DNA from 2 places in the Hoskinsella mucinilytica genome. Region 2 is predicted to be linked to the other one. Evidence: a T-box and tRNA genes for the amino acid it is inferred to sense, from the RefSeq annotation. Region 2 holds a T-box; the other holds one or more tRNA genes.
What was found. A T-box is a leader RNA that pairs with one kind of tRNA and senses whether it is charged. The one in region 2 lies ahead of cysS (cysteine--tRNA ligase), so its partner is inferred to be a tRNA-Cys.
Positions count from the first base shown of each region.

Region 1: it has a tRNA-Cys gene. The T-box ahead of cysS (cysteine--tRNA ligase) is inferred to sense a tRNA for this amino acid. The anticodon was not compared.

Region 1 is NZ_JBEQZJ010000023.1:19,546-35,217, reverse strand. Features, by position in the region: gene UGRO018_RS09760 (helix-turn-helix domain-containing protein) at 685-1,362, shown strand; gene UGRO018_RS09755 (DNA cytosine methyltransferase) at 1,399-2,616, shown strand; gene UGRO018_RS09750 (Eco47II family restriction endonuclease) at 2,616-3,434, shown strand; tRNA gene UGRO018_RS09745 (tRNA-Leu) at 3,767-3,854, opposite strand; tRNA gene UGRO018_RS09740 (tRNA-Cys) at 3,860-3,933, opposite strand; gene UGRO018_RS09735 (transglutaminase-like domain-containing protein) at 4,253-4,963, shown strand; gene UGRO018_RS09730 (helix-turn-helix transcriptional regulator) at 5,098-5,562, shown strand; gene UGRO018_RS09725 (hypothetical protein) at 5,583-6,032, shown strand; gene UGRO018_RS09720 (iron chaperone) at 6,056-6,451, shown strand; partial or broken gene UGRO018_RS09715 (DUF4624 family lipoprotein) at 6,478-6,929, shown strand; gene UGRO018_RS09710 (hypothetical protein) at 6,950-7,075, shown strand; gene UGRO018_RS09705 (GNAT family N-acetyltransferase) at 7,076-7,399, shown strand; gene UGRO018_RS09700 (GNAT family N-acetyltransferase) at 7,440-8,009, shown strand; gene UGRO018_RS09695 (pyridoxal-phosphate-dependent aminotransferase family protein) at 8,221-9,279, shown strand; gene UGRO018_RS09690 (phosphocholine cytidylyltransferase family protein) at 9,276-9,986, shown strand; gene UGRO018_RS09685 (hypothetical protein) at 10,014-10,568, opposite strand; gene UGRO018_RS09680 (extracellular solute-binding protein) at 10,747-11,724, shown strand; gene UGRO018_RS09675 (ABC transporter ATP-binding protein) at 11,712-12,497, shown strand; gene UGRO018_RS09670 (ABC transporter permease subunit) at 12,487-14,070, shown strand; gene UGRO018_RS09665 (sugar phosphate nucleotidyltransferase) at 14,142-15,047, shown strand; gene UGRO018_RS09660 (DUF1905 domain-containing protein) at 15,057-15,329, shown strand; gene UGRO018_RS09655 (heavy-metal-associated domain-containing protein) at 15,379-15,585, shown strand; gene UGRO018_RS09650 (DUF975 family protein) at 15,620-15,672, opposite strand, start outside.
Region 2 is NZ_JBEQZJ010000026.1:38,113-53,784, reverse strand. Features, by position in the region: gene UGRO018_RS10810 (hypothetical protein) at 1-474, shown strand, start outside; gene UGRO018_RS10805 (bifunctional diguanylate cyclase/phosphodiesterase) at 615-3,179, shown strand; gene UGRO018_RS10800 (ATP-dependent Clp protease proteolytic subunit) at 3,166-3,741, opposite strand; gene UGRO018_RS10795 (esterase/lipase family protein) at 3,859-5,205, shown strand; gene gap (type I glyceraldehyde-3-phosphate dehydrogenase) at 5,466-6,479, shown strand; gene UGRO018_RS10785 (hypothetical protein) at 6,649-6,828, shown strand; T-box leader at 6,871-7,063, shown strand; gene cysS (cysteine--tRNA ligase) at 7,105-8,439, shown strand; gene UGRO018_RS10775 (Mini-ribonuclease 3) at 8,439-8,828, shown strand; gene rlmB (23S rRNA (guanosine(2251)-2'-O)-methyltransferase RlmB) at 8,825-9,547, shown strand; gene UGRO018_RS10765 (sigma-70 family RNA polymerase sigma factor) at 9,569-10,156, shown strand; gene rpmG (50S ribosomal protein L33) at 10,223-10,372, shown strand; gene secE (preprotein translocase subunit SecE) at 10,385-10,561, shown strand; gene nusG (transcription termination/antitermination protein NusG) at 10,572-11,138, shown strand; gene UGRO018_RS10745 (hypothetical protein) at 11,205-11,393, shown strand; gene eno (phosphopyruvate hydratase) at 11,489-12,787, shown strand; gene pulA (type I pullulanase) at 12,967-15,087, shown strand; gene UGRO018_RS10730 (DegV family protein) at 15,368-15,672, shown strand, end outside.

The DNA of each region.
Region 1 (15,672 bases), on a different contig from region 2:
ATAGGTGTTTTGAGCTTTTCTTTTACTTGAAATTATGGCAAAATAGACTTATAAAATAAGCATCTAAAAATGAAGGCACTTTGAATTCTTTGAAACCTACGATTGTCCTGATTGTACTACTGGATTTCTGTGACTGGGGGATTTTATATCCTATGGCACTAAGATAGTGTTGTATACAATATCTTAACAGATTGGCCATATGAAATGCGTAAAGAATGCAATACGAGTTTAGACATTGTTGCCTTTATGATTATGAGCGAAAATAATGTGGTGCAGTATTATGAGGATTATGTATACAACCATTTTTATTCATTTTTTTGATTATAACGATTGGTAGATTATTACAAGTGTTGAGAATAAAAGATATTGATCTGATTATAAAATCAGGGTGAAGTTACATACAGCAGATGGAGTCTATATTTTTTATGACTCTACGAATATGAACTGTGTAGCAGAAATTGGATGTTAATCTGTTTTTTTATTCGTAGATGTATAATTTTAATGAAAAGTTGACGTATTATAAAAATCACCTCAATCCATAGATTAGTAATAGCTAAAATAAAATTAAAATAATATACTATAAGGTATAGTAATTGCAATGTTAAAATCAAAATAATTAAACTTTTCTATATCATAGATGCAAAAAATAATGTATAATGATATGGGAAAGGATGAGTGGTTAAAATGGCATTTTGTGATTTCGTAAAAGATATACGTGATCGAGATCATTTAACGCAAGCACAAATTGCGGATTTTCTTGATGTAAATATTAATACAATAAAACAAATAGAAGCAAACAAGATAAAAACACCAAGCAATAGAGTACTAGATAGTATTTGTAATTATTTAAATGAAAATAGGTTATCGGTAATTACAAAAATACTTTTTAGGAGAGATGAAATTATTAAATGTGAAGATGATTTTATTGTCTCTCAAGCAGAAGTGTTATCAAGATATATGTCTTATTTATATTTAGAAGGATGGAATATTGATGAGGCACCTGTAATATATCAAACAAAGGATTTAGGTGAATTAACATATGCAGGGCAGTTAACTAAAAAAAGAGAGCCTAATAATAAAATTGTTGTGGGTTCAATAAGCGAATCATTTAATAAAGAGGTTCAACATATTTCTAATGATGAGGCGATTTATTATATAACATCATCAATGGCTGCTTTTTTCTGCATAGATGAAATTGTTTTAAAAGGCATACATATTGTTTTTGATGCTAGTGTTGAAAATCAAAAAAATTTATTTAGTATATTCAAAAGTTTGCAATTAAATAAAGTACCATTTAATTATCAGATGGTTTTATTTAATCCCAAAGAAGGACAAATTATAGATGCTATAGAATTAAAATAAAATATTATAAGTGAGTAATAGGAAAGGAGAGTACTTATGGAAATTAATCAATCGAAATTATATGATTATTGTGTTAATGATAAAAAGAATTATGCAACTTTGGCTAAAAGTACTCGTATAGATATGAATGTATTAAACAGAATAGAAAACAATGAAGAATTAGCTTTTGAAGATGCTAATAAAGTATGTACTCTTCTAAAAGGTAATATTACAGAGTTTGTGAATAAAAGAAAAAGAAAAGAAAACGGAAACTTGAAAGTTATAGAATTATTTGCAGGGGCAGGTGGTTTAGCTTTAGGATTAGAAAAAGCCGGTTTTTCTAGTTTAGGGTTAATTGAATTAGATAAAGATGCTTCAAATACATTAAAAGTTAATCGTCCCAATTGGAATGTTATTAATGATGATATTGCAAATATATCAAAATTAGATTTAGAGGAATTATTTAATATTAAAAAAGGAGAGCTTGATTTATTATCTGGAGGATCTCCATGTCAAAGTTTCTCTTATGCTGGAAAACGTTTAGGACTTGAAGATGCAAGAGGGACTTTATTTTATCACTATGCAAAATTTTTACATAAATTACAACCAAAAATGTTTTTATTCGAAAACGTAAAAGGATTGCGAACACATAATAAAGGGCGCACGTATGCAACTATTTTAGATATTTTCGAAAAAGAAGGATATACTATAAAAAAAGATGTATTGAATGCATGGGATTATGGAGTCGCACAAAAAAGAGAGAGATTGATAACAATTGGTATTCGTAATGACTTAGTAGATAAGATTAACTTTACATTTCCTGTACCATTAGAATATAAACCAGTATTACGTGATGTTTTATTGGATTGTCCAAAAAGTGATGGAGCTGTTTATTCAGAGTACAAGAAAAAAATATTTGAATTGGTGCCACCAGGAGGGTACTGGAGAGATATTCCAGAGGAAATAGCAAAAAAATATATGAAAAGTTGTTGGTATATGGAAGGTGGAAGAACAGGTATATTAAGACGTTTAAGTTTAGATGAACCTTCGTTAACAGTTTTAACATCTCCTAGTCAAAAACAAACAGATCGTTGCCATCCATTAGAGGCAAGACCATTTACAGTAAGAGAAAATGCAAGATGTCAAAGTTTCCCTGATGAATGGATGTTCTGTGGTAGTATTGGACAACAATACAAACAAGTTGGAAATGCAGTACCAGTAAATCTAGCATATGCAGTAGCCTTGAAAATAAAAGAAGGATTGGAGGATTTGTAATGTGGCCACTTACATTTATTAATGAAGAAGATTTTAGAAACCATGTTAAATTAACAATTGAAAAGTATGGAGAAAAATTAGAATCATTTGATTTAAAAAGATTTAATAAAAATATTGTTGATCCTGTAAAACTAATTTTTGATAAAACTGTTTATCATGCAACTTGGGATGAAATTATTAGTAATGAAATTTTTAGACAACGTGATAAGTCCAACAATAACGATATAGGATATTTTCACCAAAGAATATTTCAATATATTGAAAATTGTAGAGTACCAGATAATGGAAAAGAAGGTGGTTGGGATGTTATTTTTGAAAATGTAGATGGTATCTCATTACCCGATGGTTCTATAGTCCACAGAGTTTATGTTGAGATGAAGAATAAACATAATACAATGAATTCTTCTTCAGCAGGAAAAACATTTATGAAAATGCAACATCAGCTTTTGAAAGATGATGATTGTGCATGCTTTTTAGTAGAAGCAATTGCGAAAAAATCACAAAACATTAAATGGAAAACTACGGTTGACGGACAAAAAATGGAACATAAATTAATTAGAAGAGTCAGTCTTGATCAGTTCTATACTTTGGTAACAGGGCAGACAGATGCTTTTTATCAAATGTGTTTAGTTTTACCAAATACGATTCAATCTGTTGTAGATACAATGAATGGACTATCAATTCCCCATGATACAGTCATTAATGAAATTAAATCTTTAGCTAAAGAGTTGAATATTGAATCTGAAGATTTATCCATAGCAATGGCTGTATACATGCTTGGGTTTAATTCATACGAGGGATTTAATCGTTTAAAATAAAAATATTATAAACATAAAAAAATTATATTTCTTTGTGAATCCCCATAAGACAACCCTAACATAAGAAAATTTAAATTGTTTCATAAATGATGTGAGAATAGCTGATATACTTTATGTATAAGGAAGGTGCTTACAATGAAATACAAAATAAAAGATCAGATTGAATGTTGGTTAATCTGGTCTTTTATACGTAGATGTATAATTTTATTGATAAGTTAATGGTTTATAGATGTTTTTTTTTGGTTATGGAAGAAACTAATAAAATAAGCATTACCTTTGAAACGAAAAATATATATAAAAAAAGTCTTTTTACAAAGACTTTTATTTACGTATGGTGGGGACGGTGGGACTTGAACCCACACGGGATTAACTCCCAACGGATTTTAAGTCCGTTGCGTCTGCCTATTTCGCCACGACCCCATACTTGGAGGTTCCGATCGGACTTGAACCGATGATCACAGAGTTGCAGTCTATTGCCTTACCACTTGGCTACGGAACCATATAGAGAACGATCAACATCATCAGCAATCCTTGCTAGAACTTGTTGCTTTAATATTATATTATATTTTTGAAAAATTGCAACCCTTTTTTTTATTTTTTTTGAAAATTCTGAAGAGAAAATTAAATTCCACTTTAAAGAGGCAGACAGGAACCTTATCTCTATAGAGGGATTCGTTGGATTTACTCTTGCTCAATAGCATTCTTTTATCAATAGATCATACTTGAGCTTTGAAAAACCGAGATCATATTGTGACACCAAATGAATTATGTTATGATGAGTGAAAAGAAAGCAAAATAAGATTTTTGGAGAATACTATATGATGGAACAATACATGCAAGAAACACCTATGTTAAACTATTCAGCTACAAATATACAGCAATTAGTTAATGATAGACTTTGGAAACAAATGAATGAATATGAGCGGATCAAGCAAATATATAACTATGTCCGTGATGAAATCCTATTTGGTTATAATGTGGATGATCATATCCCTGCATCTAAAGTGCTTGATGATGGATATGGGCAATGTAATACAAAAGGGACTTTATTTATGGCATTATTGCGTGCGGTAAATGTTCCATGTCGAATCCATGGATTTACGATTGATAAAAAATTGCAAAAGGGAGCAATGACAGGGTTGATATATAAGAATGCTCCTCAACATATCTTTCACAGTTGGGTAGAGGTCTATTTGGATGGGGTATGGTATGAATTAGAGGCATTCATCTTAGATAAAAAGTATCTTTCTCAGTTACAAAATATGAATGCAACTTGCTTAGGGGCTTTTTGTGGGTATGGTGTTGCGGTCAAGGACTTTCTAAATCCTATCATTGATTTTGAGCGAAATAATACCTATATACAAAGTGAGGGCATTACACAAGATTTCGGCGTTTTTAATTGTCCCGACGACTTGCTAAAGAAACATCATCAAGAAATGTCATATATGAAAGCCTTTCTATATAGCCATTTCGGTAGGCATTTGATGAATCATAACATCAAGAAAATAAGAAATCATATGTCCTACTAGATAAGGAATTCTAAAAATGATGTTAGTGAAAGAAGTAGTTAAATAAACGTGCATTTTTGACAGTTATCGTTGATAGTGTTATTTCCTAACAAACGATATACTAATGGTGTAAACAAAAAAAGGAGGTAATGAAAATGGAATTAGGTAATCATTTATTTCATGCAAGAAAAAGGTGTGGTTTTTCACAGGAAACAGTCGCAGAAAAATTAGGAGTAAGTAGACAGACAATTTCGAAATGGGAAACAGAAGAAACGATACCTGATATATATCAGGCTAAAAAAATGGCCAAGCTTTACAATGTGACATTAGATGAATTGATTGATTTTGATCTGGATAAAAAAGAAATCGAAGATATGATTGAACAAACGAATGAAGAAATGAACGATAAAATAAACTGGACAAATGCATGGGGTAAAAAATATCCTATCTTACTTGAATATCAAAAAGAAGTAAACATTCCATATTATGCTACTAGAATAAGTAGTATGTTAGATGAATTAGGACAAGAATATCACCTTGATGAACTAGATGCATTCTTGGTTCTGAAAGATATTCTGTATCATATATGGAAAAATCGTAAGAGTAACACAAGCAAATAAGGAAAAGGGAGGTTCATAAAATGGATGTTACGTTATGGATAGATATGTTGATACATTCAGAGAATAAGCAGGCATATAAAGCGTTAAAAGAGCTATTAGTGGTTAGTGAGGAAAGCAATCAATGTTACCCATATTTTGACAGATTTGTTGAAATGATGAACAATCAAGAGCATTCCTATATTCGAACAAGAGGGTTACGTTTGATTGCATATAATGCCAAATGGGATATAGATGATCGTGTAAATGATATCATTTATGATTGGTTAAAACATATAGAAGATGATAAGCCGATCACAGCTAGGCAATGTATCCAAGATACGCCAATCATAGCTAAATATAAACCGGAGCTTATAGATATCATTCTTAAAGCATTAGAAGGGTATCAAAAAATATATGATGAAAGCATGCAACATTTGATATATAAAGATAGACAAAAGGCCATACGTCAAATAAGACAGTATACTTGGTGAATTAAGATTAGGAGGAAATAGATATGTGGATATGCCCTAAATGTGGTAGAGAATTTAAAAGAACTAATCAAGCTCATTATTGTGGTAAAGCGCCAGAAACAGTATTAGAATACATAGAATCTCTACCATCAGAGATACGTCCTAATTTGATAGAGATGATGAATGCTTTGCAGCAAAGTGTTCCGAATATCAAGGAACGTATCGTTTGGAGCATGCCTTATTATGAAAAAGAGGGAAAGTCTATTTCCTTTTCTGCTTGCAAAAAGCATATCAGTTTTTATGTGGGCGTCGAAGCTATAGAAGAATTTGCATCTGAATTAAATGATTTTGATACAAAAAAAAGTGCAATTTATTTTCCCTATGATAAAGCATTGCCAGTTGAACTAATTACAAAAATGGTAACATGGTGTTTAAACTAAATTAAGAAAGTAATGGTGATCACTGTATGAAAAAGACGATAATGTTTTTCACAATGTTAATAAATATTACCTTTTTGATGGCATGTGTAAGTGACAATGCAAATGCCTTTGATAAATCTAATAAGCAAAAGTTAACATTAGAAATGAAGTTAGATAAAAATTATGATGAGCAAGACCCGTTGATAGATGAACGATTATTTTGTGTATCAGAAGATATGGATGATTTGATTGTCAATGGAACCATCGAATTAAATGGTAAAAGTGGAATTTTAGAAGTGAAAGATAACAAAACAAAAGAAATCTTATGGAGTAAAAGATGGAAGGAAGACAAAAAGATAGAGTCATTTTCGATCTTATTGGAAAATCTGAAAAAAGTAAGGAATATGTAATATCTTTTACTGGAACGAAGATAGATCATGTTACAATAAATATAACCTTTGATAGTGATTTGGTACAGGAAAGAGAAAAACCGTTATGATAAATTGGGAGAATTAGAAAATGATCAATATTAGAAAAGCAAAACAAGAAGATATTTCAAGAATTGCAGAGATATTGGTATTTACAAAAAGACTAAATTATCGTTCGATCTTTCATAATGATCACTATTCTTTTGGAGAACTGTAGGTGTTATCTCTCGCTCAAGAATACTTGGATGATCTCAACACTTTACATCATATTTGGGTGTATGATGATGAATTTGTGAAAGGACTCATTCATATAGAGGATAAAGAAGTAAAGGAACTCTATGTTGATAGTTTTTTTGCAAATGAAGGAATTGGTGGGAAACTAATGGAGTTTGTTATTCAAAACTTTGATGTCAGATATTTATGGGTGTTAGAAAAAAATGAAAGGGCAGTGTCATTTTATGAAAAACATGGATTTCATTATCATAATGAATGGCAATATGAAGAAGGAACAGAGGAACACCTTTTGAAAATGGAAAGATAATTTAGTGAAATTATATGGATAAACTAAGGAGGATGTAAGAGTGGAAAATGTTTATCAAGAGTGTACTTCTTACGAGAATGAGGACTATATGCTAAGGTTGGTTCAACGAGGAGATGCAAAAGATCTATTAAAAGTCTATTCTGATAAGAAGGCTGTAGCTTTTTTCAATAGTGATAATTGTGGTGGAGATGATTTTTACTATACGAGTGAGAGCAGAATGAAAGAGGCTATTGATTACTGGTTATTTGAATATGGCAGAGAAGGTTTTGTAAGATGGACGATCATTTCAAAAGCAACAAGGGAAGCAATAGGAACCTTAGAACTGTTTCATAGGGATTCTAAAGATTATTTTACAAATTGTGGTTTACTTAGATTAGATCTTCGAAGTGATTATGAAGTAACAAGTGAAATCATGAAAATATTAGATTTGATCATAAAACCGGCTTATTCTTTGTTTGATTGTGATAAAATTGCGATAAAAGCAATACCGTCCGCAACAGAAAGAATCGCTGCCCTAAAAAATCTAGGCTTTGAATCTACAGAGGAAAAATTGATTGGGCATGATGGAAAAATATATTGTTCATATTATGTGTTACAGCATAGACCATAGTACGGTTTGTGTTTCATATTGAAATAGCAAAACAGCTTTTATATTGGTAGTGGCTGTTTTATTTTTTTAACTATTGGTGTTGAATAGATGTTACTTTTGTTCTGTGATATAAATAAATTTATTGATTATGAACAAAAATAAATGAAAATAATGGTTGATTTGTTTATGATATGGTCATATAATCTTAAATATGAACAAAAGGAGTGGTATAGTGAAGCTTTTTACTGTTGGACCTGTACAGATGTATACGGAAACAAAACAAATAGCATCTCAGCAACTTCCATATTTTCGTGATGAAGATTTTTCTAACATGATGTTAAAGATGGAACGACAATTAAAACAAATATTACATGTAAAAGAAGGAAGGGCTATCTTTCTTACCGGTAGTGGAACCAGTGCAATGGAAAGTCTTGTGGCATGTAGTTTAAGGAAAGAGAATCGAGTTTTGATTATCAATGGAGGTTCTTTTGGTGAGCGCTTTACAAAGTTATGCGCTTGTTATGGAATACCTTATGATGAAATAAAGCTACCTTTTCCTGAAACATTAAGTGAAGAAAAACTGAATCAAATAGATGGTAGTTGTTATGATGCATTGCTTGTTAATTTACATGAAACAAGTACAGGACAACTTTATTCTTTGGAATCGATCAGTGCATATGCAAAAAAATATCATCTTTCTCTTATTGTTGATGCCATCTCTTCCTTTCTTAGTGATCCTTTGGATATGGAAACTTATGGTATCGATGCATTGATTTTGTCTTCGCAAAAGGCATTGGCTTGTGCGCCAGGTATTTCAATGATCATTATGAAGGAACAGTTTTATCAAAGTAAAATCATAGCGAAAACGGATATTTGCATGTATTTGAGTATCAAGGAGCATGTGAAAAATATGGAAAGAGGGCAGACGCCCAATACTCCTGCAGTCGGTGTTTTGTTGGAACTATCACAAATGTTAGATCATATCACACAAATTGGAGTGGATGTTTTACAAAAGCAAATACAAAGACGTGCACAATATTTTAGAGAACATATTCAGACGTTACCGGTGATGTTACCACCTTTTCCATTAAGTAATGCGTTAACTCCATTGTTATTCATAAATCATGATGCACAAATGGTTTATCAACAGTTAAAAAAAAGGTATCAGATCTATTTGACACCGAGTGGAGGGGCTATGAAAACAAAGATGCTTCGTGTTGGACATTTAGGAGATGTAAGCATTCAAGATTATGATGAATTAATTGCTTGTTTGAAAGAGGTGTTGATATGAGAGCAATTTTGATGGCTGCGGGTATGGGGACAAGGATATCCACGAAAACAAATGAACCCAAATGTTTGTTGGATATCGGTGATGGACCTTTGATATGTCATACAGTGGAGTTATTACAAAAAAATCATATCGATGTTACAATTTGTCTTGGATTTAAGGGACATTTGATTCAAGAAGCATTGAAGGATCATCAAGTCACTTTTTATGAAAATCCTTTTTATAAGGTAACCAACAGCATTGCTTCGTTATGGTTCGCAAGAGAAGAACTTGATATCAAAGAAGATTTATTGCTTGCGAATGCAGATGTGTTTTGGCAACAAGATGTACTTGACCTTCTTTGTCAGGATACAAGAGACGTGGTTCTTTTGGCGGATAGCTCACGTAAAGATAGTGGAGATTATTTCTTTCGATGTGAAAAGGAATGCTTAAAAGCCTATGGAAAGGAGCTAACCAGGGAGGAAAGAACAAGTGAATATGTTGGTTTGGCAAAGGTCAAACAAAGTCTTTTACCTAAAGTCAAAGAACGATTAAAGAAATTGGTTCATGAAGGCGATTATCAGCTTTGGTGGGAAAATACCTTGTATTCGATGATCCAGGATAGAGATATCTATGTAAAAGATATTGTCGGACATTATTGGAGTGAGATCGATGTATTACAAGATTATGAAAGTATTCTATGTTATCGTGAAAAACATAAAAGCAAGTAGGATTGTCTACTTGCTTTTATCATAAGATCAGTTTGAAAAGATCGTGCGAAGTGGAATGCTGAAATCTGTTGATTGTATGACAGGAAGATAATGATAATGAATGATGACCTTTTTAGAAAACATCTGATAAAAATCATAATACTCAGATAAAGATAAATCACTATCGATATATCTTTGATAATGAAGGATATCACTCATGGAAAGCTTATTTTTCACATCTACAAAATAATCAGTCATACCTTTCATCGTGGTAAGATCATAGGTTTCATGATCCAAACCAAAATCCTGGTCAATGGTGTCTAATGATACATCCACATCATTTTCAACATTCAGTTTGAAATGATCTTTTAGTTGAGAATGAAGACTTTGTGTAGATAATTCTTTCAAAGGAACATTGGATACATATACATCGGACGGTATCACATACACATCTAGGCTTTGATCTTTTCTTGTTTGTACCAAATAAAGATAAGGAAGCTCTTTGCTGTGAATCAGAATAAGATCATGTAAGGTTTCTTGAGCATAAAGCGATGTACTCATCATAAGAAAGAAACAAATACATAGTAATATAGAACGTTTCATAGTGTTCCTCCTTCCTTTTTTAGTATTTACTTGAACGATAAAGCTTATACAAAACAAGTGATATGTTCATTAATCGAGAATTTATTCATGTTTTGTGTGAAGTTTTTGTGAAAAATAGGTTTTCATTGTTATAAATTAGTGATATAATCTGTGATATGTGAACAAAAGGACTGAGGCTATGAAAAAGATCGTAACGACATTGATCGTTTTAACTTTACTATTATTGGTGGGAATCCATTCTGAACAGAATGCAATTATCATTTATTCCTCTATGGAACAATTCCGTGGAGAAGAGCTACAAAAACAATTAGATGAGAAATTTCCAGACCTTCATGTGATGGTTATGTATGTACCTACTGCAAAATCAGCCGCAAAGATCAGTGTAGAAAAAGAACAAAGTGATGCTGATATCATTGTCGGTTTGGAAAGTAGCTATATGGAAAAGATCAAAGATCAACTTGCGGATATCAAAGGGAAAAGTAAATTAGATTATGTAGATGGTTTACGACCAGAGGATCATGATAACCTTTATGTCACATGGGAACGACAGGCAGGTGCTTTTATCATCAATACAGATGTTATCAAAAAGAAAAATCTACCGATTCCACATACTTATGAGGAGTTATTAAATCCCATTTACTATAATTTGATCGCAATGCCGGATCCTAAATCAAGTGGTACCGGATATTTCTTTTATAAGAACCTTGTAAATACCATGGGAGAAAAAGAAGCATTGGCATACATTGATAAATTGGAATACTATGTAAAACAGTTTACAGAATCAGGAAGTGGACCAATCAAATTGTTGATACAAGGAGAAGTAGCAATCGGTCTTGGATTAACGTTTCAGGCAGTGAATCAAATCAATGATGGATCACCATTTGAAATTATTTATCCACCGGAAGGTTCGCCATATTCTTTGACAGGTACCGCATTAATGAAACATAGTGCAGATGATGAAGATGTCAATCGAGTATTTGATTTTATCATCAATGATTTTCTATTATATGATAAAGAGTATTTTTCACCTGAAATCATCTTAAAAGGGCAAAGCATCAATATAAAAAATTATCCCGATCATATTCCTTATGCGGATATGAAAGGAATTGAGGATATTCATGAGAAAGAAAGGTTGTTGTCAGAATGGAAGTATTAAATAAATCCAAGTTGATCGTAAAAGATCTATATAAGAATTACGATGATAAAGATATTTTGAAGCATATCAGCTTTGATGTAAAAGAAGGCGAATTCTTAAGTGTATTAGGACCAAGTGGTTGTGGAAAAACAACCCTTCTTCGTATTTTGATCGGATTAGAAAAACAAACTAGTGGAACGATCTTAATGGATGATGAAGATATTTCACATTTAAAACCGGATGAAAGAGGTATGGGCATCATCTTTCAAAATTATGCATTATTTCCTAATATGAACGTATTGGAAAATGTAGAGTATGCATTGAAACTACATGAAGATACGAAAAAGAAGAGTCGTGAAATTGCATTGACCACATTAGAGGCAATCGGGATGAAGGATCAGATCAACAAGCGACCAAGTCAGTTATCAGGCGGGCAGCAACAGCGTGTTGCAATTGCCAGAACATTGGCATTAAATCCTAAAATCGTTTTATTAGATGAACCGATTTCTGCACTGGATGTCAGTATGCGAGAAGTTATGAAAAAAGAATTGAAAGAGATACAGAAGAAATTTAATTCAACGATGATCTTTATTACCCATGAACAAGAAGAGGCTTTTTATTTATCGGATCGGATCATGGTCATGAGTGAAGGAAATATTGAGCAAATAGATACACCGAGAAACATTTATGAGCATCCGGCGAATCAATATATTAAAGATTTCGTCATTGCACATCTTGATAGCAAACTTGCGAGCTTATGCGTATGTACCGGGAAGAGCATCTATGAAAAATAGAGGATTTCGTGGAACCAGAGTACTCGTTGCGATCTTTTTGTTTATCTCTGTTATTTGCCCACTTTTTGCGTTACTAGCCAATATCAAGCTAGCGGATATTGAAACTGTCATTCAGTCTCCACAGTTTGTGCCGATGCTGATCAATTCCTTTGTGACAACAACCATTGCGACGATATTATCGGTTTCTCTGGCATTATTGTTGGCATGGTTCATGAATCGTACAAAGATACGTTATCGTTCTGTGTTTACACTGGCATTCACCTTACCGATGTTGATACCCAGTATCTCACATGGTATGGGGTTGGTGTTATTATTAGGAGATAATGGTATCTTGACCAATGTATTTCATATCAATGCCTATCTTTATGGCTACAATGGTATCATCTTAGGAAGCATTTTATATTCATTTCCTGCTGCTTTCTTGATGTTAACGGATATCTTTGCTTATGAGGATTATACAACTTATGAAGCAGCTACAGTGCTTGGCTTATCGAAGAAACAACAGTTTTTAACGATTACGTTACCAAATATCAAAGGACCGTTGATTTCTGTCATCTTTGCGACATTTACGATGATCTTCACCGATTATGGAGTGCCTTTGGTCGTAGGTGGAAAATCAATGACACTTCCGGTATATATGTATCGAGAGGTCATTGGTCTTTTGGATTTCAGTAAAGGAGCTATCATCGGTATCATCTTATTGATACCTGCTTTTATCGCTTTTATATTAGATATGAAAAATGAAAACAAAGGAAATTCCTCAACAGTAACAAAACCTTTTGTGATTCAAGAAAATAAAAGAAGAGATCATATTGCCTATATGATTTGTACGCTTGTGGTGATCTTGATATCTTTACCGATCGTAACCTTTGCGGTACTGTCCTTTGTGAAGCATTATCCAAGTGATATGAGCTTTTCACTAGATAATATCGTACAAGCATTTGAATTGGGCGTGCGTATGTATTTGTTGAATTCATTAGCAATTGCTTTATTGACCAGTATGATCGGTGTATGTGTAACGTATATCACAGCGTTTATTACTGCAAGAAGCAAAAAGAGTTTTTCTAATATGGCACTACATTTGATTTCCATGGTATCCTTGGCCATACCTGGTGTTGTTTTAGGTCTTAGTTATGTCTTGTTTTTCAAAGGCAGTATATTATATGGAGGAATCATGATTCTGGTATTGGTCAATATGACCCACTTCTTTGCTTCCCCTTATTTGATGGCATATAATTCTCTACAACAATTCAATACGAATTTAGAGGATGTATCGATTACACTTGGTATCAGTCGATTAAAGATGTTAAAAGATGTTTATATTCCTTGTACGAAGGCTACCATTGTGGAAATGTTTTCTTATATGTTTGTAAATAGTATGGTAACCATATCTGCTGTCAGCTTTTTGTCAAACTTCAAAACGATGCCGTTATCCTTATTGATACCACAATTTGATTCTCAATCATTGATCGAAGCAACAGCCTTTATTTCTATCGTTATTCTTTTGGTAAATATCGTTTTAAAGCTAAGTGTTTATTTGGTCAAACGCTATGTATTACCAAAGGAATCTTAAAACCAGACTGTAAAAGCACCCAAACCATGGTATAATGAAAAAGCAAACGAAAAAGAATAAGGAGACCAACTATGAATTTAACATTAAATCAATTTGAAACATTGGTATATATCGAACGCAATCAAGATCATAAGCTAACACAGCGTCATTTGAGTAAGCAATTGGATCTTTCCTTAGGTGTTATCAATAAAACATTAGGCGAGTTAAGCGAAATGGAATTGATCAAAGCAGATGGCTCTATGTACGATGTAACATTAAAAGGATATGAGTGGTTAGAGCCTTATCGTGTAAAAAAAGCGATTTTTCTTGCGGCAGGATTTGGATCCAGAATGGTGCCGATTACGTTGAATACACCAAAACCTTTGGTATTGGTTCATGGGAAACGAATCATAGAAACATTACTTGATGCTGTCATTGCGGCAGGTATTGAAGATATTACGATCGTAAGAGGATATCTTGGGGAACAATTTGATGTATTGCTTCATAAATATCCTAAGATCAAGTTTATAGAAAACCCTTTATACAATGAATCCAACAATATATCCAGTGCCTTTTTGATTAAAGATCTTATGGAAAATGCTTATGTATTGGAAAGTGATCTATTGTTGTATAATCCGGATATCATTAGAAAATATGAGTATACTACAAATTACTGCGGTATCAAAAAAGATGTTACCGATGACTGGTGTTTTTATACCAAAAAAGGCTATATCAGTAAATTAGCCGTTGGCGGGAAGGATTGTTATCAGATGGTTGGCATTTCTTATTGGAATAAGGAAGACGGCAAGAAGATGGCAACCGATATCGAAACCGTATTTAAAATGCCGGGAGGCAAAGAAAAATATTGGGATGAGGTAGCTTTAAGAGAATGCTTAGATCATCACATGGTGATGGTAAAACCGGTGCATCAAGAGGATATCGTAGAAATCGATACGTTCAAGGAATTGAAACAAATCGATCCTATTTATAACGTATAGGAGTAAGCTATGAATGAAAAAATATATGAATTTGATGCTGTGATTCAAAAGGTAGAAGGCATTGATGGGGCTTATATTGAATTTCCTTATGATGTCAAAGAAGAGTTTGGGAAAGGTCGTGTCAAGGTGCATGCATCTTTTGATGGATATCCTTATGATGGGAGTCTTGTTAAAATGAAAACTCCTTGCCATATCATTGGAATTCGAAAGGATATCAGAGCTGCCATTCAAAAACAACCTGGTGATCAAATTCATGTAATCTTAAAAGAAAGAAGCAAATGATGTGTAAAAAAGACTTTTCAGGTATATCATAATTGTGAGGTGATAAGCAATGGAAAAAGTATTTGGAATAGAAGGTATGATGTGTAATGGTTGTGAAAATAGAGTCAATCGTGCTGTATTGGCTTTGGATGGTGTGAGTGATTGTAAAGCAGATGCCAAAGAAAATCAAGCAACCATCGTATTTGATTCAAATAAAATAAGTGAAGATCAAATCAAAGAAGCCATTGAAGAGATTGGCTATGATGTCATCGTTTAAACTAAAAAAACATCCACATGGATGTTTTCTTTAGTTAGAAATAAGCTTCTTCTGCTTTTTGATCAGATAAAGCCAGATATAATTCGG
Region 2 (15,672 bases):
GGAGATCTATATTATTTAAGAGCAATGTATTTTAAATCACCGGATGAGACCTTTATTCCGCATCTTTTTGATGTATTCAGAACTCAAAGTGAGGAAGAAAATAGGAAAGATATCTTAGAAACCTATTATCATATTTTTTTGAACAATCGAGATAAAGAATGTGCTACTCAGATTTTGGAAAAGATCAAGACGATGCAAAATCGGAATTTTGTCAGAGTCAGTCAATTTGCCTATGATGTAGTCTTTGATCAAGAAGGTGAACTGATATCAGATATGGAAGCACTGGTAGAGTCTTTGAGAGGCTTTGATGTAGGTGTCGCTGCATATTATATTGGTATGTATTATGAATTACATGGGAATTTAGAAATGGCTCAGGCTTATTATAATAGCTGTGAGGGATGTTTTAATTCCAATCATTTCTATGCAAAACAAGCAAAAGACCATGTATTGTCATTAGAAAAAGAGTTATCTTAAGTGAAAAGCTGTGAAATTTCGCAGCTTTTTTAATAACTTTATATTATATTTTAATAGTTTATGAAATAAAGGATATCACCTTATTTCAAACTATTGTATAATAGTGATATGGATGAAGGTTGATCTTAGGAGGCTAAATCATGGCAGAAAAAGATGAGATGTATAGAATTTTAGATGCGATGAGAGTGAATGTTTATGTAACTGATATAGAAACAGATGAAATCATTTTTATGAATCATTTGATGAAGAACACTTATCATAAGGAAAATGTAGAAGGAAGAAAATGTTATGAAGAACTACAGGATCGCCAAGATGAATTATGTAGTTTTTGCCCTAAGAAACAATTAAAAGAATTAGGCCAATTAGGAAAATGTGTAGAATGGGTAGAAAATAACCATAAAGTAAATCGTATATTTAAGAATTATGATTGTTTGATTCCTTGGATCGATGGCAGGATCGTTCATATGCAACAATCTGTAGATATCACTGATACGATTGAATTGAATAAACAAGCAAAAATGGATGATTTGTGCGGTATGCTGAATCGTAGGGCCGGAAAAGAACGGTTAAGAGAAGCGTTAAAGGAAGCAAAGCAAAAGCAAAAAGCGCTTCAAGTCGTATTGTTGGACGTAGATCATCTGAAAGAGACCAATGATATTTATGGACATAAAGAAGGTGACTTTTTACTGAAAGAATTATCAAATAAATTAAAGCAACAATTGATCGATCCTGAATTTATGTTTCGCCTAAGCGGTGATGAGTTTGTGATAGTAAGTAGTAATAAAGATGATAAGGAAATGGCAAAATTCATGTTGGAATGCCTTGAGAAGGTAAAACAATTAAAGATGCATTGTCAAAAGGAATATGAGTTTTCCTTTTGCTTTGGCATTTATTCTGTACATGGGGAACATACTCTTGATGTGAATGATATCATTGCGAAAGCAGATGAGCAAATGTATGAACAAAAGTTGCGTTTTCGAAAAACTCGAATGGCAGAGCTAAACGAAAATCCATTTCGTCATTCAACTGCGGAATCTGAAGATTTTGAATATGACTCCACTCAATTATATGATGCGCTTATGAAAAGTACAGATGACTTTATTTATATCTGTAATATGAAAACCGGAGTTTTTCGCTACTCACCTGCACAGGTACAGTTATTAAATTTACCTTCTGAAATCATAGCGGATCCTTTGCCGGTTTGGAAACAAATCGTACATCCACAAGATTGGGATCGCTTTTATCGATCAAATATGGAAATCGGAGAAAATCAAAAAGATTATCATTCTGTAGAATTTCGTGCCAAAACATGTCATGGAGAATATATTTGGTTAAAATGTAGAGGGCAGCTTATGCGAGATTCCTATGGAGAACCAAGCATGTTTGCGGGAATTATGACACAACTCGATCGTCTAAATAAAATAGATGCTTTGACACATCTTTTCAATCGTCATGAATTAAATAAGGCAGGAAGAGAAAAAATAAAAGACAAAGCTGTAGATTCCCTTGCTTTGATGATTCTTGATATTGATGATTTTAAAAATGTAAATGAATTATATGATCGTTCTTTTGGAGATAAAGTTTTAAAGAGTACTGCACAAATGATACAATCCAATTTACCAGGGAATGCGAGTCTTTATAAATTAGATAATGATCAGATGGGGGTGTTGATAGAGAATTGTCAAATAGAAGATATCCATAACTTATATCAGACCATTCAAAAGCAATTACTACGACAACAGCTTCAAGAACATTATGATTGTCAAATACAAATTTCAGCAGGTTGTGCGATGGCACCTATAGATGCAAATGAGTTTGAAGAGTTATATACCTATGCTGATTATGCAATGCAAAATGCCAAAGCAAACGGTAAAAATCAATTATGTATGTTTGATCCTTCTATATCAAAAAATAAGGAACGAGCTTTGGAAATATTAAGGAATTTAAGAGAAAGTGTAAGGAATCATTTTCAGAATTTCAATCTTGTATTCCAACCGCAAATGGATGCCAAGACCATAAAGACCATTGGTGTGGAAGCGTTACTTAGGTGGCATTGTGATAGTTTGGGAACAGTATCTCCTATGGAGTTTATTCCTATTTTAGAAGCGAACGCATTGATGAGTGACGTTGGTGCTTGGGTTTTGAGAACTGCAATCCAAAAAGGAAAAGAGTGGATACGCTTGGATCCTAAGTTTACCATCAGTGTTAACGTTTCTGCTTTACAGGTTTTAAATGGAGAATTTGCCAAGAGAGTTAAGAGAATTCTTGAGGAAGAAGCATTTCCCGCACAGAATCTTATTTTGGAACTAACGGAAAGTAATACCATATCTAATATGCGGCTGTTTGAAAAAGAATTCGATCAACTGAAACAGATGGGTATTCGCTTGGCGATGGATGACTTTGGTACAGGATATTCAAGCTTAGAAAACTTAAAGCACGGTGTTGCAAATGTTGTGAAAATCGATCGTGCCTTTGTAAAGGATATTCAAAAAAGTCAATTTGATACTGTGTTGATCAGCTTTATCATTGCGATTTGTCATTCTGTGGATATCGCAGTTTGTCTTGAGGGAATTGAAACGAAGAAAGAATGGCAGTTGGTAGAATCTATGGGACTTGACTGTTATCAAGGGTATCTATTTGGGAAACCAATGACAACTGATGATATCAGCGAGCGGCTGCGAAAAGAAAGGACTATGGTTGAATGATCAAATCGATCATGCCATAGTCCTTTGCTTCTTTTGCATCCATATAAGTATCACGATCACAATCGTGTTGGATCGTTTGGATTTCTTGATGTGTGTGCTCACTTAATATATTATACAGTTTTTGTTTGATCAACTGCATGTGTTTTGCGGCGATTTCCATATCGCTTGCCTGTCCTTGCATACCGCCTAACGGCTGATGAATCATGATCTCACTATTGGCAAGTGCACTTCGTTTACCCATAGTGCCTGCACATAATAGAACAGCGGCCATACTGGCACAAATTCCCATACAAATGGTTGCGACTTCACATGGGATCACATTCATGATATCATAGATGGCTAATCCGGCTGTTACACTACCGCCAGGTGAATTGATATACATTTGAATGGGGTCTTTACTCTGAGAAGATAAATATAATAGCTGTGCAGTGATACTGGATGCCATAGCATCATCGATCTCCCCTGTTAATATGATGATCCTTTCCTTTAATAAACAAGAATATAAATCATAAACACGCTCTGTATTTGCATTTCTTTCAATAATCGTTGGTACGATAACCATGGCTGTCCCTCCTGTATAAGAGTATGCACATAGTGGCATTTCTAATACATGAAATATAGAAAAGTTATTTGATAAAAATGCAATATATGATACTATAAGTAGAAAAAGAGGGATAAGATGAAGAAGATAAAACAAGGGATAAAGATATTTTTTTTGTTATTGGTATCACATGCCATTTTATGTATTCATAGCATTTATCAGCATTGGACATCTACAAAAACTATGACAGGTTGGGGCGTTCTATGCCTTTTTCTTGTGGTTATAGTCTTATGGATGATAGTGACATTGTTGAAAGGACTTAAACAAAAGAATAAAAGATTGCGAGTATTGATGCAAGGAAGACGATTGATTGGGGAAGCATTTTGGTTAGCAATGATACAATGTTTTCTATATATATTACTATTACATCGATATGAAGCTGATGTTTGGTATTATACCGATATGATTTGGATGTTGTTTTTTCAATACATACTGTTCTTGTTTGGCGCATTTGAGATTTTTCTTGTCAGTAAACGTCTTCGTATCGTGAAACGAGGATTACTTTGGTTTTTTCTGTTCCTACCTGTGATACATTTACCAATTATGATCTATTTGCGAAGAAAGGCATATGAGGAATATGACCACGAAATGATCATGATAGATGTAAGAAAGCAAAGGGCAGAATGTAATGTCTGCCAAACAAAGTATCCTTTGTTGCTATTACACGGAGTAGGCTTTCGAGATTTGAAATATGTGAATTATTGGGGAAGGATCCCTAAAGAGCTGGTACGAAACGGAGCAATCATATATTATGGAAACCAAGAGGCTTTTGCGACCGTGAAGGATAATGCAAAAGATATTAAAAAAAGAATATATGAAATTTGTGAGGAACAACATTGTGATAAAGTAAATATAATTGCACATTCAAAAGGTGGATTAGATGCTCGATATACCATCAGTAAAGAACATATGGGGAATCATGTTGCTTCTTTAACTACGATTTCCACACCTCATCATGGTTGTAAATTTGTAGATGTATTGATTCGGGTAGTACCTGATACATGGTATCATGCCTTAGCTAAGGTATTTGATCAAGCGTTTTTGAAAATGGGTGATACAAATCCTGATTTTTATACTGCAACACATCAATTTTCAACCGTTTGGGCAAAGCAATTCAATCAAGAAGTTCAAAATGATACCAATGTGTATTATCAAAGCTATATGAGCTTAATGCATCATGCATGTTCTCATCTTTTATTGACGATACCTTATTTGTTTATTCGCTTCGTTGATGGAAACAATGATGGTTTAGTAAGTGAAGAAAGTGCAAAATGGGGAAGGTTCAGGAAGACATTTACCAATACAAGGTTTAAGGGAATCAGTCATGGTAATATCATTGATTTAACAAGAGAGGATTACCCTGGCTTCAATGTGATTGAAACCTACGTAGAGATTGTAAAAGATTTAAAGGATATGGGGTATTAAATGGGTAAGATTACCCGGGAAATAATGTGTGAGATAACGCCTTTGATTGGGAACGCTTACAAACATAAGAGAAGAATGAGCTTATTTTATGGGCTTATAGAGCATAAAAATATGTTTTATGAACGTTCGCTCAAAGAATGGAAATAAGTGACAGATTTTTACAAAAAAATTGTAAAAAAAGGGTATCGTGAAATAATTCTCAATTGACAATTGTGTAGGAAGTACGTATAATAAAAGAGGTTAAAAGGAGGACTTTGAAGATGACAGTAAAAGTTGCTATTAATGGATTTGGACGTATTGGACGTCTTGCATTCAGACAAATGTTCGGAGCTGAGGGATACGAAGTAGTTGCAATCAACGATTTAACTTCTCCTAAAATGTTGGCTCACTTATTAAAATACGACTCTTCTCAGGGAAGATACGAAAAAGCTGACACAGTTGTAGCTGGTGAAAACTCAATCACAGTTGATGGAAAAGAAATCACTATCTATGCTGAAGCAGATGCTAAAAACTTGCCTTGGGGAGAATTAGGAGTAGACGTAGTATTAGAATGTACAGGATTTTATACATCTAAAGCTAAAGCTAGCGCTCACATCGAAGCTGGAGCTCGTAAAGTTGTTATTTCTGCACCTGCAGGAAATGATCTTCCTACAGTAGTATTCAACGTAAACCACAATATCTTGAAACCAGAAGATACAGTAATCTCTGCTGCTTCTTGTACAACAAACTGCTTAGCACCTATGGCTAACGCATTGAACAAATTAGCACCAATCCAGAGTGGTATCATGTCTACAATTCACGCATACACTGGTGACCAGATGACTCTTGATGGACCTCAGAGAAAAGGTGACTTACGTCGTTCTCGTGCTGCTGCAGTTAATATCGTACCTAACTCAACTGGTGCTGCAAAAGCAATCGGTTTGGTAATTCCTGAATTGAACGGTAAATTAATCGGTTCTGCTCAGCGTGTTCCAACTCCTACAGGATCAACAACTATCTTAGTTGCTGTAGTAAAAGGAAAAGTTACAGTTGACGAAATCAACGCTGCTATGAAAGCTGCTGCTGATGAATCATTCGGATACAACACTGACGAAATCGTTTCAAGCGATATCATCGGTATGCGTTACGGTTCTTTATTCGATGCTACTCAGACTATGGCTATCGAAATGGAAGACGGAAATACTCAGGTTCAGGTTGTTTCTTGGTATGACAACGAAAACTCTTACACTAGCCAGATGGTTAGAACAATCAAATATTTCTCTGAATTAGCTTAATTCAAGAAACGTAAGTGTTTAAGCTGGATATAATATCCAGCTTTTTTTTCAATTGATAGGATACACTCTGTTAGAAAATAATTTTAAAGAATGAAAAAAGCATAAGCATAGGGGTTTTCAAAAGGATAAAACTGGTGTAAACTAACAACAGAAACTAAGAGGTGAGACTATGGCATTAAAAACAAAGCTTAATACAAATGATGAAGGAAATAATGGGTTAGATGTTATGGATGATTTAGATGCAGTTTATGTGGATAATCTAAAAGCCAGTGGTTTAGATGAAAGTCTTCTTACACAATTTGCGTCCATCAGCAAGGAATTAGAAGAAAAGAAAGACGAAAAAAAATAGAAACGATTGAAAATGAAACGGTAATTTGATATAGTATTAAAATAGAAACTGAAGACAAAGGATAAGTAGGCTCATCAAGTACAGCGATTTCGGTGATGGTGAAAGCGAAAGCGAAGAGCTGAATGCACCTTTTAGGGATTTTTCGATAAGTAGAAAAATACGTAATACGGCGTTAACGTGTAGAGTGGAAAGCATTTTTCAAGTAAAGTGGAACCGCGCGTTAAGCGTCTTTACGTAATATGCTTTTTTTATTTGTAAATGTAAGGAGGAATAAATGTGAAACTATTTAACAGTATGGATCAGAAAATTGAAGAATTTAAACCGCTACGTGAAGGTGAGGTCAATATGTATGTTTGTGGACCTACCGTATATAACTATCCTCATATAGGAAATGCCAGACCCATTGTGGTTTTTGATACTTTAAAACGAACTTTTCAAGCACTTGGATATCAAGTGAAAATGGTATCAAACTATACAGATGTGGATGATAAGATCATTAAAGTTGCGATGGAATGTGGAATCAGTGAAAAAGAAGTGACAGAAAAATTTATTGATGCTTATAATAAAGACCGTTTGTCATTACATGCAATGATGCCTGATGCAGCGCCAAAAGTAACAGATACGATGGATGCCATCATTGATTTTATCAAATTGCTTGTGGATAAGGGAAATGCATATGAAATCGACGGAGATGTTTATTTCCGTGTCAATAGTGTGAAGGAGTATGGAAATCTTTCTCACCAACAGATTGATGATTTGATGGTCGGGGCAAGAATTGATGAAAATAGTAAGAAAGAAAATCCATTAGACTTTACTTTATGGAAACGTACAGAAACAGGAATCCAATGGGAAAGTCCTTGGTCAGTGGGAAGACCTGGATGGCATACGGAATGTGTCGTGATGATCAATCAAGAGTTTGATGGAAACTTGATCGACATCCATGGTGGTGGAATGGATCTGAAATTTCCACATCATGAAAATGAAATCGCACAAAGCAGAGCTGCGTATGAAACAGCGATTGCGAACTATTGGATCCATAATGGCATGGTGAATATTGACGGAGAAAAAATGAGTAAATCACTTGGCAATGTTATTTGGGCTAAGGATATGATTGAAAAGATCGGTGGAAATGTTTTACGTTGGTTGATGCTTGGAACACATTATCGCAGTCCTTTAAATATCAATGAAGAAGCAATCGATACAGCAACAAAAGAATTAAGTAAGGTAACAACATCCTTGAAACAGGCTTATTTAAAACTTGCTTTGGCAGATGTTACAATGACGGATACTTTTGATGCATCTTTGATGGAACCGTTTATGGATGCATTACAAGATGATTTGAATACACCAAATGCATTTGCGGCAGTGTTTGAAGCAGTAAAGGCATTGAATCAGACAATTCGACAACGTGAAGTGAATTTTGAAAAATTATCCATGCAAACACGTTCTATTGAGAAGATGATGGAAATACTGGGAATTGAAATACCACGCTTAACATTAAGTGAAGAAGATAAAGAGTTACACCATAAATGGAGAGCTGCTGTGAAGGAAAAAGACTTTGAAACTGCAGATCAATATCGTAATGAGTTGATAAACAGAGGCATTCTTTAATGGAAGTGATGGAATACAATGGGACATCTCTTGCTTATATTGGGGATGCTTTGATGTCTTTGTATGTTAGAGAAATGTTACTTTCTAAGGGATATCAAAAGCCGGATGTACTTCAAAAGAAAAGTGTGGCTTGGGTAAGTGCCAATGCACAAGCATGGTTCTTAACAACGTTGAAGGAGCAGAATTTTTTTACCGAAGATGAATGGAGTATCGTATTAAGAGGAAGAAATACGAATATTTCCAGTAAAGCAAAAAATGCTTCAGTACAGGCGTATCGGCTTTCTACAGGGTTGGAAGCAGTGTTTGGATACTTATATTTGACTCATCAAGAAGCACGTCTGAAAGAGCTTTGGGAAGCAATCAAAGAGATTGGAGAATATCATAAATGACGCAATATGTATATGGAAAAAATGTTGTAAGACAACTTTTGAAAGATCAAAAAAAAATTTATGAAATCATCATGGCCGATGGTATTAAGGATCCTGAGCTAACTAGCATGATCAAAGCAAACCAGATTCCACTTAAGGTTATGGGAAGAAAAAAAATGGATGCAATGTTAGAAGGCAATCATCAGGGAGTCGCTGCCAAAATAGATGATTATAAGACTTATGAATTAGATGAATTATTAACGAGTGTTCCTAAAGGAAAAATGCCATTATTTGTTTTGTTAGATGGCTTAGAGGATCCACATAATCTAGGTGCTATCTTAAGGACATGTGATTGTGTGGGAGTAGATGGTGTCATAATCGGAAAACATCGAAATGTAAAACTGACACCGACAGTAGCGAAGGTTAGCACAGGAGCCATTGATACGGTAAAAGTTAGTATGGTTACCAATTTAACTCAGGCAATTAAATATTTAAAAAAACAAGGTTTCTGGATCGTTGGGGCAGATTTAGAAAATTCTAGAGATTATCGAGAAGGGCAATATGACGTACCACTTGTACTGGTTATAGGATCTGAAGGATTCGGAATCAGCTCGTTGGTTAGTAAAAACTGCGATTATTGTGTGAGACTTCCTATGGAGGGTAGTGTTACTAGTTTGAATGCAAGTGTTGCATGCGGCATATTGTTATATCAAATTTATAATTCTAGACATCCACTATAAAGAAAGAGTGAGGGAAGATACATGCAGATAGAAAAATTGAATGATAATGAACTTATATATATGGCACGGCAAAGGAATGAACAAGCATTCCATTATCTAATGGAAAAATACCGTGGAGAAATTTATCAGTTGCTTCGTTCTCATTTGAGAAGAAGAAATCGTTATCAGGATATGGAAGATTTCTATCAGCTTGCATTGGTAAAACTTTATGAAGCTATCGAGGAATACAAAACGGAACAATCCTCTTTTCATCATTATTATTTCAATATTTTAAAGCATACGGCAATTGATATGCTTCGTGCGATGAATACGTACAACGCAAGAAAGGATTTGTATTGTCTTAGTTTGGATATGCAAATTGAGGATCATAAAGGAACCTATACCCTTTTGGATATTGTTGAGGATCATTGCCGAATAGAGGAAGATCATTGTCCGGGGCTATATCAAAATGTTGAAAAAGTCAAAGAAGGATTAAATGAGTTAGAACTTGAAATTTTCAGATTAAGAAGTTTAGGTGGTAGTTATCAGCACATAGCGGATGAGCTTGGTATTACTAAGAAAAAAGTGGATAATACATTGAGAAAGATACGGAGACGCAAGAATTCTTAGGAAAGTTTGATTGACTATCGAGTGATATTATGATAAAGTTAATAAGCACGAAAAAGAGGTGTTTTTATGACTGATAAAGTAATATTGACATGCACCGAATGTCTTTCTCGAAATTATACAACGACAAAAAATAAAAAAACACATACCGAAAGGATCGAATTAAAAAAATTCTGTCCAAAATGTGGAAAACACACGATTCACAAGGAAACAAAATAAGGAGTGATCTGAATGAAATGGTTTAGTATGAATGGTATCATGACAGAAGCAAAAAGAATCCGCTGGCCGAAAATGAAAGATTTGGCAAGAGACAGTATGACTGTTGTCGTATTCACAGTAATTTTAGCTCTATTCTTTTTCTTATGTCAGGTTTTATCTTCAGGTTTCCTTTCATTAATTGGAATGTAAGGAGGATTTTATGGCACAGGAAATAAGAAAAGAATGGTATGTTGTAAACACTTATGCAGGGCATGAAAACCGTGTAAAAGAAAATTTACAGCGTCGTATTGAAACGATGGGATTACAGGATTATCTGTTCCGTATCGTTGTAGCAGAAGAAAAAGAAATCGAATATAAAAATGGAAAAGAAGTAGAAAAGACAACAAACTTGTTTAGTGGATATTTATTCGTAGAAATGATCATGACCGATGAAGCATGGTACATTGTACGTAATACCCCAGGTGTTACAGGATTTATCGGCTCTAGTGGTGGTGGTGCAAAACCATTCCCGGTAGCTGAAGAAGAAATGGAGTCTATCCTGCGTCGCCTTGGTATGAGCGAACGTAAAGTTCAGGTTGACTTTGAAGTTGGAGATCGTGTGCGTGTATTGAGTGGAGCTTTTGCGAATGTAGAAGGTACAGTAGAAGCATTGGATGATGAAAATCAGACTGCGACTGTTCTTACTATCTTGTTTGGAAGAGAAACTCCGACAGATTTTGGATATGGAGATCTTGAAAAAATCGATTTATTGGAAGAATCTAAATAGATTCTTCTTTTTTTTGACAATTTTCTCTATCTCAAGCTTGTATAGTAGTTTCAGGAAGTGATAAACATGAAACAAAGGATCGGATTGATCCTTGCACTAGCTGGTGTCATACTTCTGATAGAACCTAAGATGGATATCAACGTTATGGCAGATACTGCACAACAATTGCTTATTCATTATTGGCCAATTGGGTTAGTTCTATTGGGAGCCTGTTTGATAACGCCAAAAAAGAAGAAAAGAAAAAGCGCAAGATGAGACATTATGTGAAAATTTGTTAGTTTGAGCAAACTTCTTTCTCTTTAAAAATCAGTGTGTTATACTTAAAATGAACATAAAGGAGGATACATATCATGTCATTAATTACAAATGTACACGCAAGAGAGATTCTGGATTCTAGAGGAAATCCAACAGTTGAAGTTGAAGTAACAACGGCAAGTGGTTTTCTAGGTAGAGCAATGGTTCCAAGTGGAGCAAGTACTGGAGAACGTGAAGCGTTAGAGTTACGAGATAAAGATCAATCAAGATTTCTAGGTAAAGGTGTTTTAAAAGCTGTTGATAACGTGAACAACGTATTGGCAGATGTTGTATTAGGTATGGATGTCACAGATCAAGCAAAGATCGATCAAGCATTGATTGATGCAGATGGCACGAAGGATAAATCTAAATATGGTGCAAATGCAATTTTAGGTATCTCATTGGCTGTAGCTCATGCTGCTGCAGAATATTATGGATTACCATTATATCGTTATCTTGGTGGTATCAATGCGAAAACATTACCGGTTCCGATGATGAATGTCTTAAATGGAGGCAGCCACGCAGATTCTTCCGTAGATTTCCAAGAATTCATGATCATGCCTGTTGGTGCGAAAAGTATCAAAGAAGCCATTCGTATGGGTGCGGAAACCTTCCATGCCTTGAAAAAGGTTTTGAAAAACAAAGGTCAGGTTACTGCTGTTGGAGATGAAGGTGGATTCGCACCTAATCTAGAAGATAACGAAGCGCCTTTAAAAGCAATCATGGAAGCAATTACCGCTGCCGGATACAAACCAGGTGAAGAAATTTGCATTGCCATGGATGTTGCGGCGAGTGAATTTTATAATACCGAGACAAAGCTATATGATTTAAATAAATCCGGTCAAGGTTCTAAGACAACAGATGAAATGATTGCTTGGTATGATGAATTAGTAGAAAAATATCCGATCATATCTATTGAAGATGGCTTAGGTGAACGTGATTGGGACGGTTGGAAAAAACTAACAGAACATTTAGGTAAGAAGATTCAATTGGTAGGCGATGATCTCTTTGTGACCAATCCTGCTATTCTACAAGAAGGAATCGATAAGGATATCGCAAATTCTATCTTGATTAAGGTGAATCAGATCGGAACCTTAACGGAAACTTTTGACGCAATGGAATTGGCGAAAAAGCATGGTTATACTGCAGTAGTATCTCATCGTAGTGGAGAAACAGAAGATACGACCATTGCGGATATCGCAGTTGCTTTCAATGCCGGTCAAATCAAGACAGGTTCTATGTCAAGAACAGATCGTATCGCAAAATATAACCAGTTGATCAGAATTGAAGAAGAATTAGGAGATATTGCAGTTTTCAATGGTAAAACAGCATTCTATAATATCTATAAACATTAATGAAAAAACATCATTTTTCTAATCGAAGAATGATGTTTTTTCTTATGAGGTGCAATAAATCAATAAGGGAAAGGTCATAACTATGAAGTGATTGTTTCTTTTACGCTAAAATTTATATCCTTTTTTGTGGAAAATAAGCGCTAGGTCTAAATTTTTGGTATAATAAATAAGGTGATATTATGAGAATGCATACGTATTATGAAGCTTATTTAGATGATTTTGATAAAGTCGTCGTTTTTATGTCTAGAAACAGCTATGAGGGTACAAGCAATAAGTTTTATTTGATTGATGAAAGAGGTCAGATCATTGACCTTCAAATACAATCGATCGAAACTACACAAAATAATTACAATAAATATACATTATCTTTTTATGAGCCTTTAGAAATTGGGAATGAATATTACGTGGTACATCAACATGCACGTTCTACCGTTCTTGAGTATAGTGGTATCGTGAAAACAGAACGCTTTGATGAAATGTTTTTTTATGATGGAAATGATTTAGGATGTACTTATGATAAAGCACAAACTTCTTTTGCTTTGTGGGCCCCTACTGCCTCTAAGGTGAAAATTGAAATTGCTAAGTATGGAGTTGTTCATACTTTTGAAATGCAACGTAGTGAGCGAGGTGTGTTTCGCTTTTCTATTTTGGAAAATATGGAAAACGCTACTTATGTGTATTTTGTCAGAGTAAATGGAGCATGGCAAGAAACCATAGATCCTTATGGTATTGCATGCATTGAAGATAGTAGACGATCTGCAGTCATTGACCCATCTAAGATCAGAATCAAAGAATATCCATTACCAATGATGAAGCATGCAACAGATGCAATCATTTATGAGGCAAGTGTGCGTGATTTTACAATTCAAAACGGAATCGGTGTTACTTGGCCGGGTAAATTTAGAGGCTTTGTTGAGGAAAATGAAACAACCCAAAAAATGAATACGGGATTTTCTTACCTTACCTCTTTGGGTATTACTCATGTACAACTTTTACCGGTTTTAGATTTTGGTTCAGTAAATGAACTTTACCCATTGTTGCATTATAATTGGGGATATGATCCTGTTCAATATCGATGTTTAGAAGGAAGCTTTGCGAGTGATCCTAGCAATCCATATAGTCGTATATTTGATTTTGTTCAATTGATTGAGGAGTGTCATAAGCATGGCATGCGAGTCAATTTGGATGTTGTCTTTAATCATGTGTATGATAAAGAAAATTGTTCCTTTGAGAAAACAGTACCAAATTATTACTTCCAAATGAATCAAAATGGTGACTTTTCTAATGGAACTTATTGTGGTAATGATATAGATTCTACTAAAAAGATGACTCAAAAGTATATTGTGGATACTTGTGCATGGTTAACGAAAACCTATCATATTGATGGACTTCGTTTTGATCTGATGGGGATATTAGATATTGATACTTTAAATAAGGTGTATCAGACTTGTTCAGGCATCAATCCTGATTTTATGGTATATGGAGAAGGTTGGGATATGCCAAGCTTTTTGGATTATCGCCAACGTGCTAGCATAAGAAACAACGCACAGATGCCTTATATTGCTCATTTCTCCGATCGATTTCGTGATGTGATCAAGGGTCGAACAGATGCGAATGAGGTTAGTGTCAAAGGGTATTGCACCGGAGCTGTGTATTTGATTGATATTATGAAGAATTGTTTATGTGGTAGTTGTAATGATATCGGTGTAGAGAAAATGTTTGCAAATCCAATGAATGCCGTGAATTACGTCGAATGTCATGACAATATGACTTCATGGGATAAAGTAAAGGAATGCTGTAAAGAAGATACAAGAGAGATTAGAATACGACGTCAAGAAATGATGATAGCTGCAGTTCTTTTGGGACAGGGAATTCCATTTCTTCATAGTGGACAAGAATTCGCCAGAACAAAACATGGCATGCATAATACGTATGAAGAAAGTGATGAAATCAATAAAATTAATTATACTAGAAGAAATCATTATCAAGAGATTGTGGATTGTACAAAGGCTTTGATCAAGATTCGTAAACAACATCCATGTCTTCGCTATAGTACCGCACAAGAAGTAGAACAATATATCTCTTTTGATACCATTGATCAAAAAGTTCTATTGTATCGAGCTAGAGATGAAAAGGAAGAATTGATTACGATTTTTAATCCGACTTCAGAATCATTCCTATATGAATTTCCACAAGCATATCAGTTATTATATCAAGATGGTGAAGCAGAGGATATTTTGATTCGTACAGTAAATATACAACCATATTCTACCTTGGTGTTTTTGCATAAAAAGGATTAAAAAAGGATGAGTCAGTATAAAGGTAAGAAACATGTGATCAAACGATAATTGACTAGACCTGATGGTAATGTTTATTATTCATGTTATTACAATGGGAAATGGATAGGATATGTTAATAGTTGGGGATTTTCGTAAGTTAAAATGATTGATATTTGAATAGCATCTAGAGCATACTACTATTATATTGTTTGACTTTCAAATTATACTTGGTATAATGATACAGGTAAAAAAATTTACGCATCAGTTATTTCATTTCTGAAATAACAGATAGGAGGAAGCTATGAAAATTGCCGTAATTACTGACAGTGGAAGCGGACTGACAAAACAACAAGCCAATGATCTAGGAATATTCTTTATGCCTTTACAGGTCATTGTGAACGATCATATGTATCTGGATGGGGAAAATATCACGACAGATGAAATTAACCAATTTTTGAAAAATGGAGATATGCCAACAACATCTATGCCACCTATGGGTATCATGGAAGAGGTTTTTCATGAAATCAAGCAACAAGGATTTGATGCGGCTATCGCTGTACCATTGACTTCAGGATTATCTTCAACCTCAAGTGTGATGCATGCATG